DNA from 2 places in the Shewanella sp. FeAMO genome. Region 2 is predicted to be linked to the other one. Evidence: predicted binding sites of a transcription regulator. Region 2 holds the regulator's gene; the other holds the start of a gene.
The links. Region 2 encodes NrdR, which represses ribonucleotide reductase genes. Its sites were predicted from a motif close to AAACACNANATNTNGTGTTT; they were not measured.

Region 1: a site for NrdR is predicted at 3,114-3,133, ahead of nrdD (anaerobic ribonucleoside-triphosphate reductase). Genes of this name have one in related genera too.

The regions. Positions count from the first base shown of each region.
Region 1 covers NZ_CM132201.1:3,006,895-3,015,080, forward strand. The annotation lists gene ACWAU4_RS13535 (YibL family ribosome-associated protein) at 1-296, opposite strand, end outside; gene nrdG (anaerobic ribonucleoside-triphosphate reductase-activating protein) at 448-921, opposite strand; gene nrdD (anaerobic ribonucleoside-triphosphate reductase) at 971-3,088, opposite strand; gene ACWAU4_RS13550 (hypothetical protein) at 3,299-4,042, opposite strand; gene rssA (patatin-like phospholipase RssA) at 4,201-5,148, opposite strand; gene ACWAU4_RS13560 (DEAD/DEAH box helicase) at 5,369-6,724, shown strand; gene ACWAU4_RS13565 (DUF3010 family protein) at 6,772-7,209, shown strand; gene ACWAU4_RS13570 (M48 metallopeptidase family protein) at 7,214-7,723, shown strand; gene ACWAU4_RS13575 (hypothetical protein) at 8,030-8,186, shown strand, end outside.
Region 2 covers NZ_CM132201.1:1,561,481-1,569,666, forward strand. The annotation lists gene ACWAU4_RS07060 (pilus assembly protein) at 1-162, shown strand, start outside; gene ACWAU4_RS07065 (TapY2 family type IVa secretion system protein) at 170-487, shown strand; gene ettA (energy-dependent translational throttle protein EttA) at 538-2,205, opposite strand; gene glyA (serine hydroxymethyltransferase) at 2,434-3,687, shown strand; gene nrdR (transcriptional regulator NrdR) at 3,797-4,249, shown strand; gene ribD (bifunctional diaminohydroxyphosphoribosylaminopyrimidine deaminase/5-amino-6-(5-phosphoribosylamino)uracil reductase RibD) at 4,290-5,414, shown strand; gene ACWAU4_RS07090 (riboflavin synthase) at 5,415-6,071, shown strand; gene ribBA (bifunctional 3,4-dihydroxy-2-butanone-4-phosphate synthase/GTP cyclohydrolase II) at 6,153-7,259, shown strand; gene ribH (6,7-dimethyl-8-ribityllumazine synthase) at 7,379-7,855, shown strand; gene nusB (transcription antitermination factor NusB) at 7,869-8,186, shown strand, end outside.

The sequences.
Region 1 (8,186 bases), 1.4 Mb from region 2:
GTCATGGGATGCACAACGACCAAACCCCGGACAGACTTCTTGAGTTTGCCCATGTCGGCCTGTTCGGCTTTGGTGAGTTCGCGGCTAAAAGGCAGATCGCGAATAGACTGTCCCTGCTTGCCAAGCTGCCGACTCTGCTGGCCCTTGATGGCTGCAATCCGCTTGTTGACGGCGGCGATTTCCCGCTGAAACTGGGCAATGATAGGACCATCGCCACGTTGCTCTGCGGCGGCCAATTTACGGCGATACTGATCCAGCTTATCGTTGAGCTGTTGCAGCTCCTGCTTCAAATTCATTCTGTTACCTTACAAAATCCCGGCACCCTGAGAATGGACGGCCTGGTTGCCGTAAATGTGCCGGACAGAAGTATAACAGCAACTCAAGCCCAGGTGACGGGGTTTTTTAGCAGGGAAAAGCAATTGTGTTAACCAGTTTTCACTTTTGTACTTACTGAGGGTCGTTGAGCAGATGTATCACCTGGTTGGCCGAACCACGAAACTTCAGCGACGGATCCGCTTGCTCCTGCACGAATTTGCCATCCACCAACACATGAATAAGCCCGAGCAATTCCCGCTGCGCCGGACTGAGTTCATCGAGACGATAACCAGTCCAGAGCCAGACATCCTTTCCAGGGCATTCGTCCCGCACCCGCAGCAACAAGGCCTTGATGGCGTCAAGATTGCCCGGAAACAGTGGGTCACCACCTGAAAGTGACAAGCCCCTTCTCGGGATCCGGCTGTCATTGAGATCGGCAATGATCCTGTCAGACATCGCCTGGTCGAAAGGATGCCCGGAGCGGGGATCCCAGGTTGACTGGTTATAACAACCCCGGCACTGATGTTCACAACCGGAGACAAACAGGGTTACCCGGGTGCCCGGTCCATTGACCACATCCACGGGGTAATACTGATGATAGTTCATAGCTATATCCACAAGGCGCCCCGAGGGGCGCCTATAAAACAGTTTGTCGTTAAAGGTGCTTAACCCGACGTTTGACCTCTTCCTGCTTGCCATGGTTGAAGGGTCTGGCATCCGGGCTGCCGAGATAACCGCAAACCCTGCGGGTCACAGACACCCGACTGGGCTCATGGTTGCCACACTTGGGGCAGGTAAAGCCCTTGCTGGTACAGATAAACTCACCGGTAAAGCCACAGTCGTAACACTCATCTATCGGTGTGTTGGTTCCATAGTAAGGCACCCGGCTGTAGCTGTAGTCCCAGACATTCTCCAGCGCTTCCAGGTTGTGCTGCATATTCGGGTATTCGCCGTAGCAGATGAAACCACCATTGGCGAGCTCGGGATACGGCTGTTCGAAGTCGAGTTTGTCGTAAGGATTCACCTTCTTCTCCACATCCAGGTGGAAGCTGTTGGTGTAATAGCCCTTGTCGGTAACACCATCAACCAGGCCAAAGCTCTTGGCATCCAGCTTGGCAAAACGGCTGCACAGGCTCTCGCTCGGTGTACTGTAGAGGCTGAAACCATAACCGGTTTCCTCTTTCCAGCGCACTGTAGCCGCCTTGAGGTGAGCCACTATGGCAACTGCTTTCTGCCTCAATGTTTCATCGTCAAACACATGGGTGTCTGTACCATAGAGAGCATTGATTGTCTCATGCAGGCCTATATAGCCCAGAGAGATGGAAGCTCGGCCGTTTTTGAAGATTTCGGCAATGTTATCATCACCGCGCAGGCGCACTCCGCAAGCCCCTTCCATATAGAGAATGGGCGCCACTCTGGCCTTGACGTTGGCCAGACGTTCGATGCGGGTATCCAGCGCCTTGCGGGCCATCTCCAGCCTTTGATCCAAAATGCGATAAAACTCGGCTTCATCACCCTTGGCTTCCAGCGCCACCCTCGGCAAGTTCAGGCTGACTACGCCTAAGTTGTTGCGACCTTCATGCAGCAGCTCGCCGTTTTCCTCATAGGTGCCAAGGAAACTGCGACAACCCATAGGAGTCTTGAATGAGCCAGTAACCTTGACCACCTGCTCATAGTTGAGAATATCCGGATACATGCGAATGCTGGCACACTCGAGCGCCAACTGCTTGATGTCGTAGTTGCAGTCGCCGGCCTTATGGTTGATACCATCACGAATGGCAAACACCAACTTGGGGAAAACCGCTGTCTTGCGGTTCTTGCCAAGGCCTTCCATGCGGATCCGCAAAATAGACTCTTGGATCAGCCTCGACTCCCAGCTGGTACCCAAACCGAAACCGAAGGTAACAAAAGGCGTCTGACCATTGGCGGTATGCAGGGTATTGACCTCATATTCCAGCGACTGGAAGGCGTCGTGACACTCTTTCTTGGTCTGCTCTGTGGCAAACGCCTTGGCATCGGTAATCCCCCACTTGAGCGCAGTTTGATAATGCTTGTCGTAGCTCTTGGCCACAAAAGGGGCCAACACTTCATCTATGCGGTTGATTGTGGTGCCGCCATAAATATGGCTGGCGACCTGGGCGATGATCTGCGCGGTAACTGCGGTCGCAGTCGAGATGGATTTTGGTGTCTCAATCTCGGCATTGCCCATCTTAAACCCTTGGGTCAACATGCCACCGAGATCGATCAGCATACAGTTGAACATAGGGAAGAAAGGCGAATAGTCGAGATCGTGATAGTGGATCTCACCGGCCTCATGGGCGGCAACCACATCCTTGGGCAGGATATGATGTTTGGCATAATGTTTGGCGACAATACCGGCCAGGAGATCCCTCTGGGTGGGGATCACCTTGGAGTCTTTATTGGCATTTTCGTTGAGCAGGGTCGCGTTGCTCTGCTCGACCAGGCCGCGGATCTCCAGATTCAGTCGGCTGCTGGATTCACGGCAGATATCTCTGTCGTGACGATATTCAATGTAGCTACGGGCCACTTGTTTGTACGGCCCTTCCATCAACAGGTTTTCGACCCTGTCCTGCAACTCCTGGATATTGACCTCAGCCTTGTCGGTTACCGCCTGGGTGACCAGCGCTGCGACTGTGGCCGCATAGTCCACATCTTCTATACCGCAGTGGCTAGAGGCTGCCAGCACCGCATCCCTTATCCTTGTTTCATCGAACTGAGTACGGCACCCGTCCCGCTTAATCACTACCGGCATTTCTCTAATCTCCATGTTGTTTATTTAACACCATATATAGTGGTGTTTTATTAACCAAGCACAATATGTAGAGAATTAAGCGACAAATCGCTCTTCAATACCATGATCTGGATCATGGTATTGAAGAGGATGAACAACACTATGGGATTAGTGCCGACGAGCACAACTTGTGGAGATTTTTCCCTTGACCGAGACCCAAACGGCCGCTAGTCAGTACCTCTTTGCCAAGGCCAGATAACTATTGATTTGCCCACTGCCCTGCTGCTGGCTGCCTATGGCTGCTGCGGTGCGCATCAGAGCGCTGACACCACTGAGCCGGGATAACAGTTGAGGATCTTGCAGTGCGGAATCGGCCTTGCCCGCTAGCTTGTTGCTGTTGTTCTCTGCGCTCTCGGCAGTTTGGTTTTCTCCCTTGAGCACGGCGTCCAACTGAGCTGCTACCTTGTTGGCCGCCAAAGAGCTCGATGGGGTATACATCATTCCCATATTGCCCATCAGGTTATCCGCCCCTTTAAGCGCATTGAGCAAAGGGCTTTGACTGGCCTGTTGTCTGAGCATACCAATCTGGCCTTGAATAAACTCCTTGAGGCTGGCGTTATCTTTGGTATCAACTCCCATCAGGCCGCTGCCCTGCAATCTGGCCATCTGGCTTTCAGACAACAGCCCTTCGTCGCCTAGGCGCGCCAGAAGCTTGGGTAAATCGGCACTGCTGAACTGACCTGAGCCGAAAAACTCCTTGGCCAACTCCTGGACCCGCGCGGCTCTTTTACCATCGTTGGAAAGGGATATGCTGTCCTGCCCTATGTTTGCCGAGGCAGAGCCCTGGCTCTTGTTGTCATTGACAGTTTCAGTGTCGACAACCGAGAGGCCGCTGCCGCTGGTAAGACGATTGTTGACGCCATAGGCATCGACCCCGGACAATCTGGGATCCACAGAGGAATGGATAGGCTGCATGTCAGTTTTCCGTCATATCGACGCCCAAGCGGTTGTTTTTAAGACAAGATTGTCATAAAAATTGTCAAAAAATCGCCCTTGAAGCGCCTTGATGCTGATGATGTGCTGACTATGCAGGAAGTGTGCCCATACCAAGCACTAACAAAAAAGCGCCTGTTTCAGAGACGCCCCAACGCCGCATCAATCAGATGCGAGGCCTGCTGCACCGCCTTCTCACCGGCGGCAATGGCTTCACTGGCACGGTGAAACTCCATAGTGCCTATGTCAGACACCTTTGGCACGATACAGATATCCGGTGGATCCCCCATCAAGCGCGCGCGCTTGTGGCGCTGCTCCAGAATATCCATCGACTGTGACATCACAGCCAACATGCCGGGTTCGGCCTTATTGCCGAGGGAGAACTTGTCGGTCAGGCCGGAAATATAATCCTTGCCCTTGGCCAACAGATCCATAAAACCGTTCTCGGAGGAATGCTCCACCACTTTGTTCTGTAATGAGTGCTCTTCACTATTGAGTGCCACCGGCAGTACCTGCAACTGTTCGCGCCTGTGACCATGCAGATCGACACCTATCACCAAACTGGCACCCATGGCTCTGGCCACAGACACGGGAATGGGATTCACCACTGCGCCATCCACCAACCAACGATGGCCCTGACGCACCGGCGACATGATCCCCGGCATGGAGCAGGAAGCCCTGACGGCCTGACGCAAGTCGCCCTGACGGAACCAGATCTCCTGCCCTGAGTAGAGGTCGGTCGACACCGCTGTAAAGGGATATTTGAGCTCTTCAATCAAGAGATCGCCGATGCGGTCCTGAATGGCATTGAACACCTTGTCACCACTGATGAGCCCGCCCCGGCCCCAGCTGATATCCATCAATCCCAACACGTCCCAACTGGAAAAACTGCGCACCCAGTCTTCCAGTTCTTCGAGACGCTCATTGGCATAGGCAGCACCGACCAGGGCACCTATGGATGAACCGGCCACCTTGGCCGGATGCACCCCCATGGCTGCCAGACCTTTGAGTACTCCTATGTGGGCCCATCCTTTGGCGGCGCCACTTCCCAGGGCGATGCCGATACAAGGGTTATGACTCTGCGCCATCCTCTCTCCTTAAAAAAACTCCAAGCTATGCCATTCAGCCAAAGCAGCATACACCCGAAGCCGGAGCGGCTCCAGATTTTATCCGGCAGGCTTTCAGCCATGAGATTGCGACCTTTTTAAGCAAAAGTCGCCACTGTTTCGACACTCCTTTGACTAAATACATGCCCAGCGCCACAAAAGCCGTTATAATATGCGGTCGTTTTTATTGAGGAGTTAACCTTTGCATTTTTCCGATTTTTCGCTGGATCAGCGTCTGCTGCAAACCCTTAAGCATATGGGTATCGACGAGCCTACCGAAATTCAGCGTGAAGCGATTCCCGTAGCGCTGGCCGGGAAAGACCTGATGGCCTCATCCAAGACGGGCTCGGGAAAGACCTTGGCCTTTTTGCTGCCGGCAATGCAAAGGGTGATCTCCACCAAGGCGCTCAGCAAGCGCGATCCCAGGGTATTGATACTCCTGCCGACCCGTGAGCTGGCCAACCAGGTTTACGCCCAGCTGCGTCTGTTGGTTGCCAATACCCAATATAGAGCCATCAGTGTGCTTGGCGGGGAAAACTTCAACGATCAGGCCAAGGCGCTGGCGCGGGATCCACACTTTATCGTCGCCACCCCGGGACGGATTGCCGACCACCTGTCACAACGCCATCTGTATCTGGAAGGGCTGGAACTGCTTATTCTTGACGAAGCCGACCGCATGCTGGATCTCGGCTTTGCCCCGCAACTCAAGGCAATCAACGACGCCGCTAACCATAGACGGCGGCAGACCCTGATGTTCTCAGCCACTCTGGAACATGAAGAGGTCAATGATATCGCCGCCACCTTGCTCAATGATCCACTGCACGTAGCCATTGGCGCTGCCAATGCCGAGCATCAGGATATACACCAGCGTATTTTCCTCTGTGACCATCTGGATCATAAAGAGGCGCTGCTGACTGAGCTGCTAAAGCGCGAGCAACAGCGCCAGGTGATCATCTTCACCGCCACCCGCCAGGATACCGACAGATTAGCCGAGAAGCTCAAGCAAGAAGGCTACAGCGCCGTGGCGCTCAGTGGTGAACTGCGCCAAAGCGCCCGCAACCAGATAATGGATCAGTTCAGCCGTGGCCAGCAGCAAATTCTGGTGACAACCGACGTCGCCTCCCGCGGTCTGGATCTGGTGAATGTGTCCTTGGTGGTCAACTTCGACATGCCCAAATTCGCCGAAGAATATGTCCACCGTATCGGCCGTACCGGCCGCGCCGGTGCCAAGGGCGACGCCCTGTCTCTGGTGGGTCCCAAGGACTGGTTCAACTTCAAGAAGCTGCAGAGCTTTCTCGGTCGCCGCTTCGAGCTCAGTACCCTTGAGGGGCTAGAACCCAAATTCAGTGGCCTGGCCGATCCCAAGCGCCAGAGCAGCAAACCCAAGAACGCCAAGGCCAGCAAGCCCAAGGGCCGCAGCAAGACAGCGGCTAAACCGGGCAAGGCCAAGTCCGGCAGAGACAAGCGCTTTATTACCGGGGTGGATGTGGGCGATGCCCCTATGAGGCGTAAACCCGCTCCAGTAGATAACGGCGATGAAAGCGGCTCAGAGTCATAAGATTAACATTAGCCGCCGGTGCGGCATGATGAACCAAAAGGAATACCATGAAAGTTTGTGCTGTTGAATTAAAAGGCGGCGAAGCCGTCATCTGTTTGCTGAGCGCCCAGGGTGACGTATTCAACGTCCCCGATTGCCGCCGTCACTCATTTACCTTGAGCAATCCTGCCAGCCAGGAAGCGATTAGGGAGTTCCAATTCGCCTTCAATAAGCTGATGGAAGACTATCAGGTCGAACACATAGTGATTATCGAACGCGAATACAAGGGGAAGCTGGCCGGCAGCTCTGCCAGTTTCAAGTTCGAGGCAGCCATTCAACTGGGTAAGTTGCCGGTAACAATGCTGACACCTCAAAGCATTAAAGAGCAGCTGAAACGCAATCCACCGCAAGTGGACTTCAGCGGCCTGGAGCTGAAAAAGTTCCAGCAAAACGCCTTTGACGCCGCGTACGCCTTCCAGCAGATGCGGATCTACAAGAAGGTCTGAGCCCTTGAGCGGTTTTGATTATCTGGCCCACTACAGCGACGAGATAAAGCAGCAGGTTCAGCAGCTCAGGCAAGCGGGCAAGCTGGGAGAATACCTGCGAAAACGCCATCCTGAGTTGCATCAGATCCGCAGTGATAAAGCGCTTTGGGACTATACCCAGGCGCTGAAGCAAACTTATCTGCGTCAATCAAACCCGCTTGCCAAAGTGTGTTTCGACGACAAGATCAGTCTCAGCCATCAGGCGCTGGGGCTGCATACCTACGCCGCCCGTAAGCAAGGGCACAAACTCAAGACCAAGAACGAAATCCGTATCTCCTCTCGCCTGAAACGGGCACCCGAAGCTTTTTTGCGGATGTTGGTGGTGCATGAGCTGGCGCACTTGAGGGAGAAAGAGCACAACAAGGCCTTCTACAAACTGTGCACCTATATGGAGCCTGACTACCATCAATTGGAGTTTGAGCTCAGGATCTACCTCAGCTTGTTGGACGCCAACCAAGACCCCTACCTAATGTGAGTTTTAGAGCTGCATTCAAAAGCCACTTGGTTATAAAAGTGCGGCTCCTGGGCTTCCTGTAATATATCCAGTTGCTATCCAGCCGTTATTCGAAGCGGTTCCCGCCAAGGCCTACCCTCAAAAGACCCAAGCGTTATAAAATCAACCGCATATTGACTGATAATAGTTTTCATTTAAAATCAGCTTTAGTTTTTGGTATCTGCTTTTCAAACAGCCTTTCCAAAAGTTATCGTCAGTGCCCTTCTGACAGCTTCTTTTGACCGGCCTTGGCACAGATGAAAATACCGGCTAGATGTGGAGTGGTTTATGCCCAAGATAAGCAAGCATGTTTCCAAGATATGCCATAAACAGGCCAATAAAGCGCTGAAAAAGACGCTACCCGCGCTTGGCAAATCGAGCCGCAAACGCCTTGGCAAAGACTTGATTAGTGCATTAGAGCTGCAACTGCCCACAGAACTCTCCC
Region 2 (8,186 bases):
GATGGCACTGTGGCCGATAGCTATATGTATTTGATAGGCATTGGCAATGCCGGCGAAAAGATGGAGAAGGTGAAGTCGGATCCAGGCTGCCCACCCGGCGATCACAAGTGTGTCGGCGGCGGCCCGTCTACCAACAAGATTTATTACTATCAGGCCAACTGAGGAGCGGATGATGAACAAGCTGATATTGTCTTTGGCCATACTCTTGAGTCTGCCCCTGGCTGCCGCACAGCCCAAGGGGCAACGTCAGGACTATAAGTGCCTGGTGGAAACAACAAGAGCGGCGCAGGAGATTATTCGGGTCTCCTGGGATCCGGCCAAGGCCGAGCTCTACCAGCGGCAGATGCCGGGAATGAAGCTGGAGCGGATAGGTAACCGCGGCAAACGCCATTATGTGCGTGAAGTGTTTGAGTGTGTGCCCAGAGAGCAGGCGTTTCGCTCGGACAGTGGCAGGCAGTTGGACGATTCTGAAGCCGGCCTGGGTTAAAGGAAATAAAAAACGGAGGCGTTTGCCTCCGTTTTTGTACGGTTTTTCTATTACTTGGTCATCCGCTTGTACTTGAGTCTGTGTGGCTCAATCACATCGGCACCGAATTGGTTTTTCAGCCAGGCCGAGTATTCTGTGTAGTTACCTTCGTAGAAGTTAACCTGACCCTCGTCACGGTAGTCGAGGATGTGAGTACAGATACGGTCGAGGAACCAACGGTCGTGCGAGATCACCATGGCGCAGCCTGGGAATTCCAACAGCGCTTCTTCCAGTGCCCGCAGAGTTTCCACGTCCAGATCGTTGGTCGGTTCGTCGAGCAGCAACACGTTGCCGCCAGCCTGCAGCAGCTTGGCCAGATGCACCCGGTTACGTTCACCACCGGAAAGTGAACCGATGATTTTCTGCTGATCGCCACCACGGAAGTTGAAGCGACCGACATAGGCGCGGCTCGGGATCTCCAGATTGTTGATCCGCATTATGTCCTGACCGCCGGAGATCTCTTCCCAAACCGTGTTCTTGTCGTTCATCGAGTCACGGAACTGTTCCACAGAGGCGATTTGGACTGTATCACCTATCTCGATTTCACCGCTGTCCGGCTGCTCGGCGCCGCTGAGCATTCTGAACAGGGTCGACTTACCGGCACCGTTGGCACCGATAATACCGACGATGGCGCCCTTGGGAACGCTGAAGCTTAAGTTGTCTATCAGAATCCGGTCACCATAGCTCTTGGTGAGATTGCGCACCTCAATCACCTTGTCACCCAGGCGAGGACCGGGCGGAATAAACAGCTCATTGGTCTCGTTGCGGCGCTGATAATCTGAGCTGTTCAACTCTTCGAAGCGGGCCATACGGGCCTTGCCCTTGGACTGACGTCCCTTGGCACCCTGACGCACCCACTCCAATTCCTTGGCAATCGTCTTCTGGCGGGCGCTTTCGCTGGCGGCTTCCTGCTTCAGACGGGCATCTTTCTGCTCCAGCCAGGAGGAGTAGTTGCCCTGCCATGGGATACCTTCACCCCGGTCCAGTTCCAGGATCCAGCCGGCGGCATTGTCGAGGAAGTAACGGTCGTGGGTAATGGCGACCACAGTGCCTGAGTATTCCTGCAGGAAGTGCTCCAGCCAGGCAACGGATTCGGCATCAAGGTGGTTGGTCGGTTCGTCCAGCAGCAGCATCTCCGGCTTTTCCAGCAGCAGACGACAGATGGCCACCCGGCGACGTTCACCCCCGGAGAGCACCTCCACCTTGGCGTCCCATTCCGGCAGACGCAGGGCATTGGCGGCGCGCTCGAGAATATTGTCCAGATTATGGGCATCCTGGGCTTGAATGATGGCTTCCAGCTCGCCTTGCTCCTTGGCCAGGGCGTCGAAGTCGGCATCCGGCTCGGCATAGGCCGCATAGACTTCATCCAGACGCTTGAGGGCGTTTTTGGCTTCGCTGACGGCTTCTTCTATGGTTTCCCGTACTGTCTTGTTGGGATCAAGCTGGGGCTCCTGGGGCAGGTAACCTATCTTGAGTCCCGGCATGGGACGGGCTTCACCTTCAATTTCTGTGTCCAGACCTGCCATGATTTTCAACAGGGTGGATTTACCCGAGCCGTTGAGACCCAGAACACCAATTTTGGCGCCGGGGAAGAAACTCAATGAAATATCTTTGAGGATCTGCTTTTTGGGCGGCACTATTTTGCCGACCCTCAGCATGCTGTATACAAACTGAGCCATATTGTTTCTCTGTTGTCCTGAACTGAGTTTTCCTAAACTGGCGGCAGTTTACCAATTTGCCAGGGCTCCTGCCAGATGCGGCCGGATAGCGGCACCATTGTTCAGCAAATGAAACATAGTCATCTGCTGACACAAGGATTTTCATCATCCAGCGACTGGGATATTTGTCACACTCAGAGTAGAATACCGCGCAACCCTACCAATAAGATTTGCCAGCTGGAGTGACAGATGCTGAAGAAAAGTATGAACATTGCCGACTATGATCCTGAGCTGTTCAAGGCGATTGAGGATGAAACCCGTCGTCAGGAAGAGCACATTGAGCTGATCGCCTCCGAAAACTACACCAGCCCCAGAGTCATGGAAGCCCAGGGCTCACAACTGACCAACAAGTATGCCGAAGGTTATCCAGGCAAGCGTTACTACGGTGGTTGTGAGTATGTCGATGTGGTGGAGACTCTGGCAATTGAGCGTGCCAAGCAGCTGTTTGGCGCTACTTACGCCAACGTTCAGCCACACTCAGGTTCACAGGCCAACAGCGCGGTTTATATGGCGTTGCTGCAACCCGGCGATACCGTACTGGGGATGAACCTGGCTCACGGTGGTCACTTGACCCACGGCTCTCCGGTTAACTTTTCCGGCAAGCTGTACAACATCATTCCTTACGGTATCGATGAGTCCGGCAAGATTGACTACAGCGAACTCGAAACGCTGGCGCTGGAACACAAGCCCAAGATGATCATCGGCGGCTTCTCGGCCTACTCAGGCATAGTTGACTGGGCCAAGCTGCGCGAAATCGCCGACAAAATTGGCGCTTACCTGTTTGTCGATATGGCACACGTGGCCGGTCTTATCGCTGCCGGTGTTTATCCTAACCCTGTGCCGCACGCCCACGTGGTGACTTCGACCACTCACAAGACGCTGGCCGGTCCCCGCGGTGGTGTGATTCTGTCGGCTGCCGACGATGAAGATCTGTACAAGAAGCTGAATTCCGCGGTATTCCCGGGCGGTCAGGGTGGTCCTCTGATGCACGTTATCGCCGGTAAAGCCGTGGCCTTCAAAGAAGCACTGGAGCCGGAGTTCAAAACCTATCAGCAGCAGGTGGTCAATAACGCCAAGGCCATGGTTGAGGTATTCCTCGAACGCGGTTACAAGATAGTTTCCGGCGGTACCAGCAACCATCTGATGCTGGTGGACCTGATTGGCCGTGAGCTGACCGGTAAAGAAGCCGACGCCGCTCTGGGCCGTGCCAATATCACAGTCAACAAGAACTCAGTGCCTAATGATCCCCGCTCACCCTTTGTGACCTCCGGGGTGCGTATCGGTACACCGGCCATCACTCGCCGCGGTTTCAAGGAAGCCGAAGCCCGTGAACTGACCGGCTGGATCTGTGATGTGCTCGACAATGCTCACGATGACGCCGTTATCGAGCGCGTGAAGGGCCAGGTGCTGGAACTGTGCGCTCGCTTCCCTGTTTACGGTTAACCTTTTCAAGGGAATAGGATAAACTTCGATGGCCGCTGAATTCAGCGGCCATTTTTGTTTCTGCCATTTAGCAGCAGCCGCTGCCGGCAACTGAGCACCAGGAGGCATAATGCATTGTCCATTTTGCAGTGCGACGGATACCAAGGTGATAGATTCCAGGCTGGTGGCAGACGGTCATCAGGTGCGCCGTCGCCGGGAATGTACTCTGTGTCATGAACGCTTTACCACCTTTGAAGGTGCCGAGCTTGTCATGCCCAGAGTGATCAAGCGCGATGGCAGCAGGCAACCGTTCGATGAGGACAAGCTGCGCGGCGGTATGCTGCGCGCCGCCGAGAAGCGTCCGGTTTCCATGGATAAGATTGAAGAGGCGATCAGCAAGATCAAGTCCACCCTCAGAGCCACAGGCGAGCGGGAAGTGACCTCGGAAATGATCGGCAATCTGATGATGGATCATCTTATTGAGCTGGATAAGGTGGCCTATATTCGCTTTGCCTCTGTGTATCGTGCCTTTGAAGATGTGTCAGAGTTTGGTGAAGCGATTGCCAAGCTGGAGAAAAAATAGGCTGTCAGTCACAGCCAACTGTTAAGTAACGGAAACCCTCATGTGGTCCAATACTGATATCGCCATGATGAGCCGCGCCATAATGCTGGCTCGCCGTGGCCGTTATACAACCCGCCCCAACCCCAATGTCGGCTGCGTCATCATAGATGCCGATGGCAAGATTGTCGGCGAAGGCTGGCACCAACGTGCCGGTGAGCCCCATGCCGAAGTACATGCCCTGAAAATGGCCGCTGACAAGGCCCGCGGTGCTACTGCCTATGTCACCCTCGAACCTTGCAGTCACTATGGTCGCACGCCGCCCTGTGCCGAAGCCTTAATTAAACATGGCCTCAAGCGGGTGGTGGTGGCAATGACAGATCCCAACCCTCAGGTGGCCGGCCAAGGTATCGGCATGCTGCAGGAAGCCGGGGTTCAGGTGCAGAGCGGTCTCTTGGCCGAGCAGGCCAGAGAGTTGAATCCGGGCTTTTTATCGCGGATGGAGCGAAATCGCCCCTGGGTCACCCTCAAGCTGGCGGCGAGTCTCGATGGCAAGACGGCACTGGCCAACGGTGAGTCCAAATGGATAACCGGCCCCGAGGCGCGCCGCGACGTGCAAAGGCTCAGAGCCCGCAGTTGCGCTCTGCTCACCGGCATTGAAACCGTATTGGCCGATGACCCTTCCCTGAATGTCCGGCACGCTGAGCTTGGCAGCCTGGGTGAAACCCTCAGCGAGCAACAGCTTATTCAACCGCTGCGAGTGATACTCGACAGCAACTGCCGTATGCCGCTCGATGCCAGGCTGTTGCAAATTGCCAGCCCGGTGCTCTTGGTCAGCTGCCGTCCCTATGAGGATGAATTCCTAGCCGCTTTGCCGCCTTATGTCACCACTTTGGTGCTGGCCGGTGAAGGCAACAGGGTCGATATCGCGGCGCTGATGCAACACCTGAACCAGAGCTGCAATGCGGTGTTGGTCGAAGCCGGGGCAACGCTTTGCGGCGCCTTTATTACCGCCGGGTTGGCCGATGAGATGCTGCTTTATCAAGCCCCGAAACTGCTTGGCGCCGCTGGCCGAAACCTGCTGGCCTTGCCAAACTATCAGCAGATAGCCGATACCCCGGCGATACGGGTAACTGATCAACGTAAGCTGGGCAATGATACCCGGCTTACTCTCAAGATAGGTGATTGAATGTTTACCGGAATAATTGAAGCTGTCGGTACAGTGCGGACGCTGGAGCGCCGTGGTGATGATATTCGTCTGACTGTGGCCAGCGGCAAGTTGGATCTCAGTGATGTGCGTCTGGGCGACAGCATTGCCACCAACGGCGTGTGTCTGACCGTGGTTGAACGTCTGGCGGAGGGTTATGTGGCCGATGTTTCGGCCGAAACCGTCAGTCTCACCGGCTTTGACCGCTACAGTGTCGGCACCAAAGTCAACCTGGAAAAGGCGGTCACGCCAAACACCCGCTTGGGTGGGCACTTGGTCAGTGGCCATGTGGATGGTATGGCGCGGGTCATCAGTGTGACTCCAAGGGGCAAGGCGCTGGAGTTTTGGCTCGAGGCACCCGTTGAGCTGGCCCGTTACATCGCCCATAAAGGCTCCATTACCGTCGATGGCGTCAGCCTCACAGTCAATGAGGTCGATGGCCGTAATTTCCGTCTCACCATAGTGCCGCATACCGCCAGTGAAACCACTCTGCTTGAGCTGCGCCCCGGCGATAAGGTCAATCTGGAGGTGGATCAGATAGCCCGCTATCTTGAGCGTCTGATGCAGCACAAAGAGGAAGCGCAGCCGAGCGAAGGTGTCACCCTGGCTATGCTCGCCAAGGCCGGCTTCATGCGCTAGATGTGCGCCAGCCCACTGGTTATCGCGCGCTAACAGGTTAGAATTCATTGATTACACAGAACAAGAGATAAAGGTCTTACAATGGCGCTACACAGTATCGAAGAGATCATCGAGGATATTCGTCAGGGCAAAATGGTTATCCTGATGGACGATGAGGACAGAGAAAATGAGGGCGACCTCATCATGGCGGCGGAGAAAGTCACCCCGGAAGCGATCAACTTCATGGCTCGCTTCGGCCGTGGTCTTATCTGCCAAACCATGACCAAGGCTCGCTGCCAGCAGCTGAATCTGCCGCTGATGGTCAGCAATAACAACGCCCAGTTTTCGACCAACTTCACCGTCTCCATCGAGGCCGCTGAAGGGGTGACCACAGGTATTAGTGCCCATGACCGCGCCGTGACAGTGCAGGCGGCTGTGGCTAAAAATGCCAAGCCGTCCGACATAGTTCAGCCGGGGCATATTTTCCCTTTGATGGCACAGGATGGCGGGGTGCTGGTGCGCGCCGGTCATACCGAAGCCGGTTGCGATCTGGCGCGTTTGGCCGGTTTGGAACCTTCGGCTGTGATCGTGGAGATCCTCAACGAGGATGGCACCATGGCGCGCCGTCCGGATCTGGAAGTGTTCGCCAAGGAGCACGGCGTTAAGATGGGCACCATTGCCGATCTGATCAACTACCGCAATAACACAGAAACCACAGTGGTGCGTGAGGCCAAGTGCAAACTGCCTACCCGTTTCGGTGAGTTTGAGCTGCATACCTTCCGCGACACCATAGACAATCAACTGCACTTTGCCATGGTCAAGGGCGAGATTGTTGACAATATTCTGGTGCGGGTACACCTGCAAAACACTATTAATGACCTGCTGTTCTCTGAGCGCGACGAAGTGCGCAGCTGGCCGCTTGAGCAAGCCATGGCGCGGATTGCCGCCGATGGTGGCGTGCTGTTGCTGCTGGGTAACCAGGAGCCGAACGAGAGCATTATCGCCAAGGTCAAGGCTTTTGAAGCCGAAGACAAGGGTGAAGTGCCGGTGACCGCCAAATGGCAGGGAACCTCCCAAAGGGTTGGGGTAGGCTCACAGATTCTGGCGATGCTTGGTGTCAACAAAATGCGCCTGCTCAGCTCGCCCAAGCGTTATCACTCTTTGGGGGGCTTTGGCCTGGAAGTCACTGAGTATATTCCCGGCGAATGAGCCGACAGAATTAATTAACCATTTCCGAATAATTGCATAGGGCGAAGGGGTAAATTGCGTGCTATCATAGCGCCACTTTTTGCCCCCGGCCGGGTGCTTTAGCTAAGTTAGGTAAGATAATGAACATAGTTCAAGGTAATATCGAAGCAAAAAACGCCAAAGTCGCGATCGTTGTATCCCGTTTCAACAGCTTTGTGGTTGAAAGTCTGCTGGAGGGTGCCGTAGACACTCTTAAGCGTTTCGGTCAGGTAAGTGAAGACAACATCACTGTGGTACGCGTACCTGGTGCTTTCGAGCTGCCTTTGGCCGCCCGTCGTGTTGCCGCCAGTGGCAAGTTCGACGGTATCATCGCCCTGGGGGCAGTGATCCGTGGTGGTACACCACACTTTGATTTCGTTGCAGGTGAATGCAACAAGGGTCTGGCTCAAGTGGGTCTGGAATTCGATATCCCGGTCTCTTTCGGGGTACTGACCACAGACACTATCGAACAGGCCATTGAGCGTTCCGGCACCAAGGCTGGCAACAAAGGCGGCGAAGCTGCCCTGGGTCTGCTGGAAATGGTGAACGTGCTGCAACAACTTGAGCAACAGCTGTAATACAGGAAAAAGCATGAAGCCTTCAGAGCGCCGCAGAGCCCGCCGTTTAGCGGTTCAAGCCATCTATTCATGGCAACTGAGCGGGAACAATATTGCCGATGTGGAGCACGAGTTTCTGACCGAGCAAAACATAGACGGCGTGGATGTCGCCTACTTCCGTGAACTGTTCACCGGAGCGGCAACCAAAAAGGCTCAACTGGACGAGTTAATTGCCCCCCATCTGGATCAGCGTCCCATGGAGGAGGTGGATCCTGTGGAGAAGGCCATTTTGCGTTTGGCGGCTTACGAGCTGACTTTCCGCAAGGATACGCCTTACAAAGTGGTGATCAAC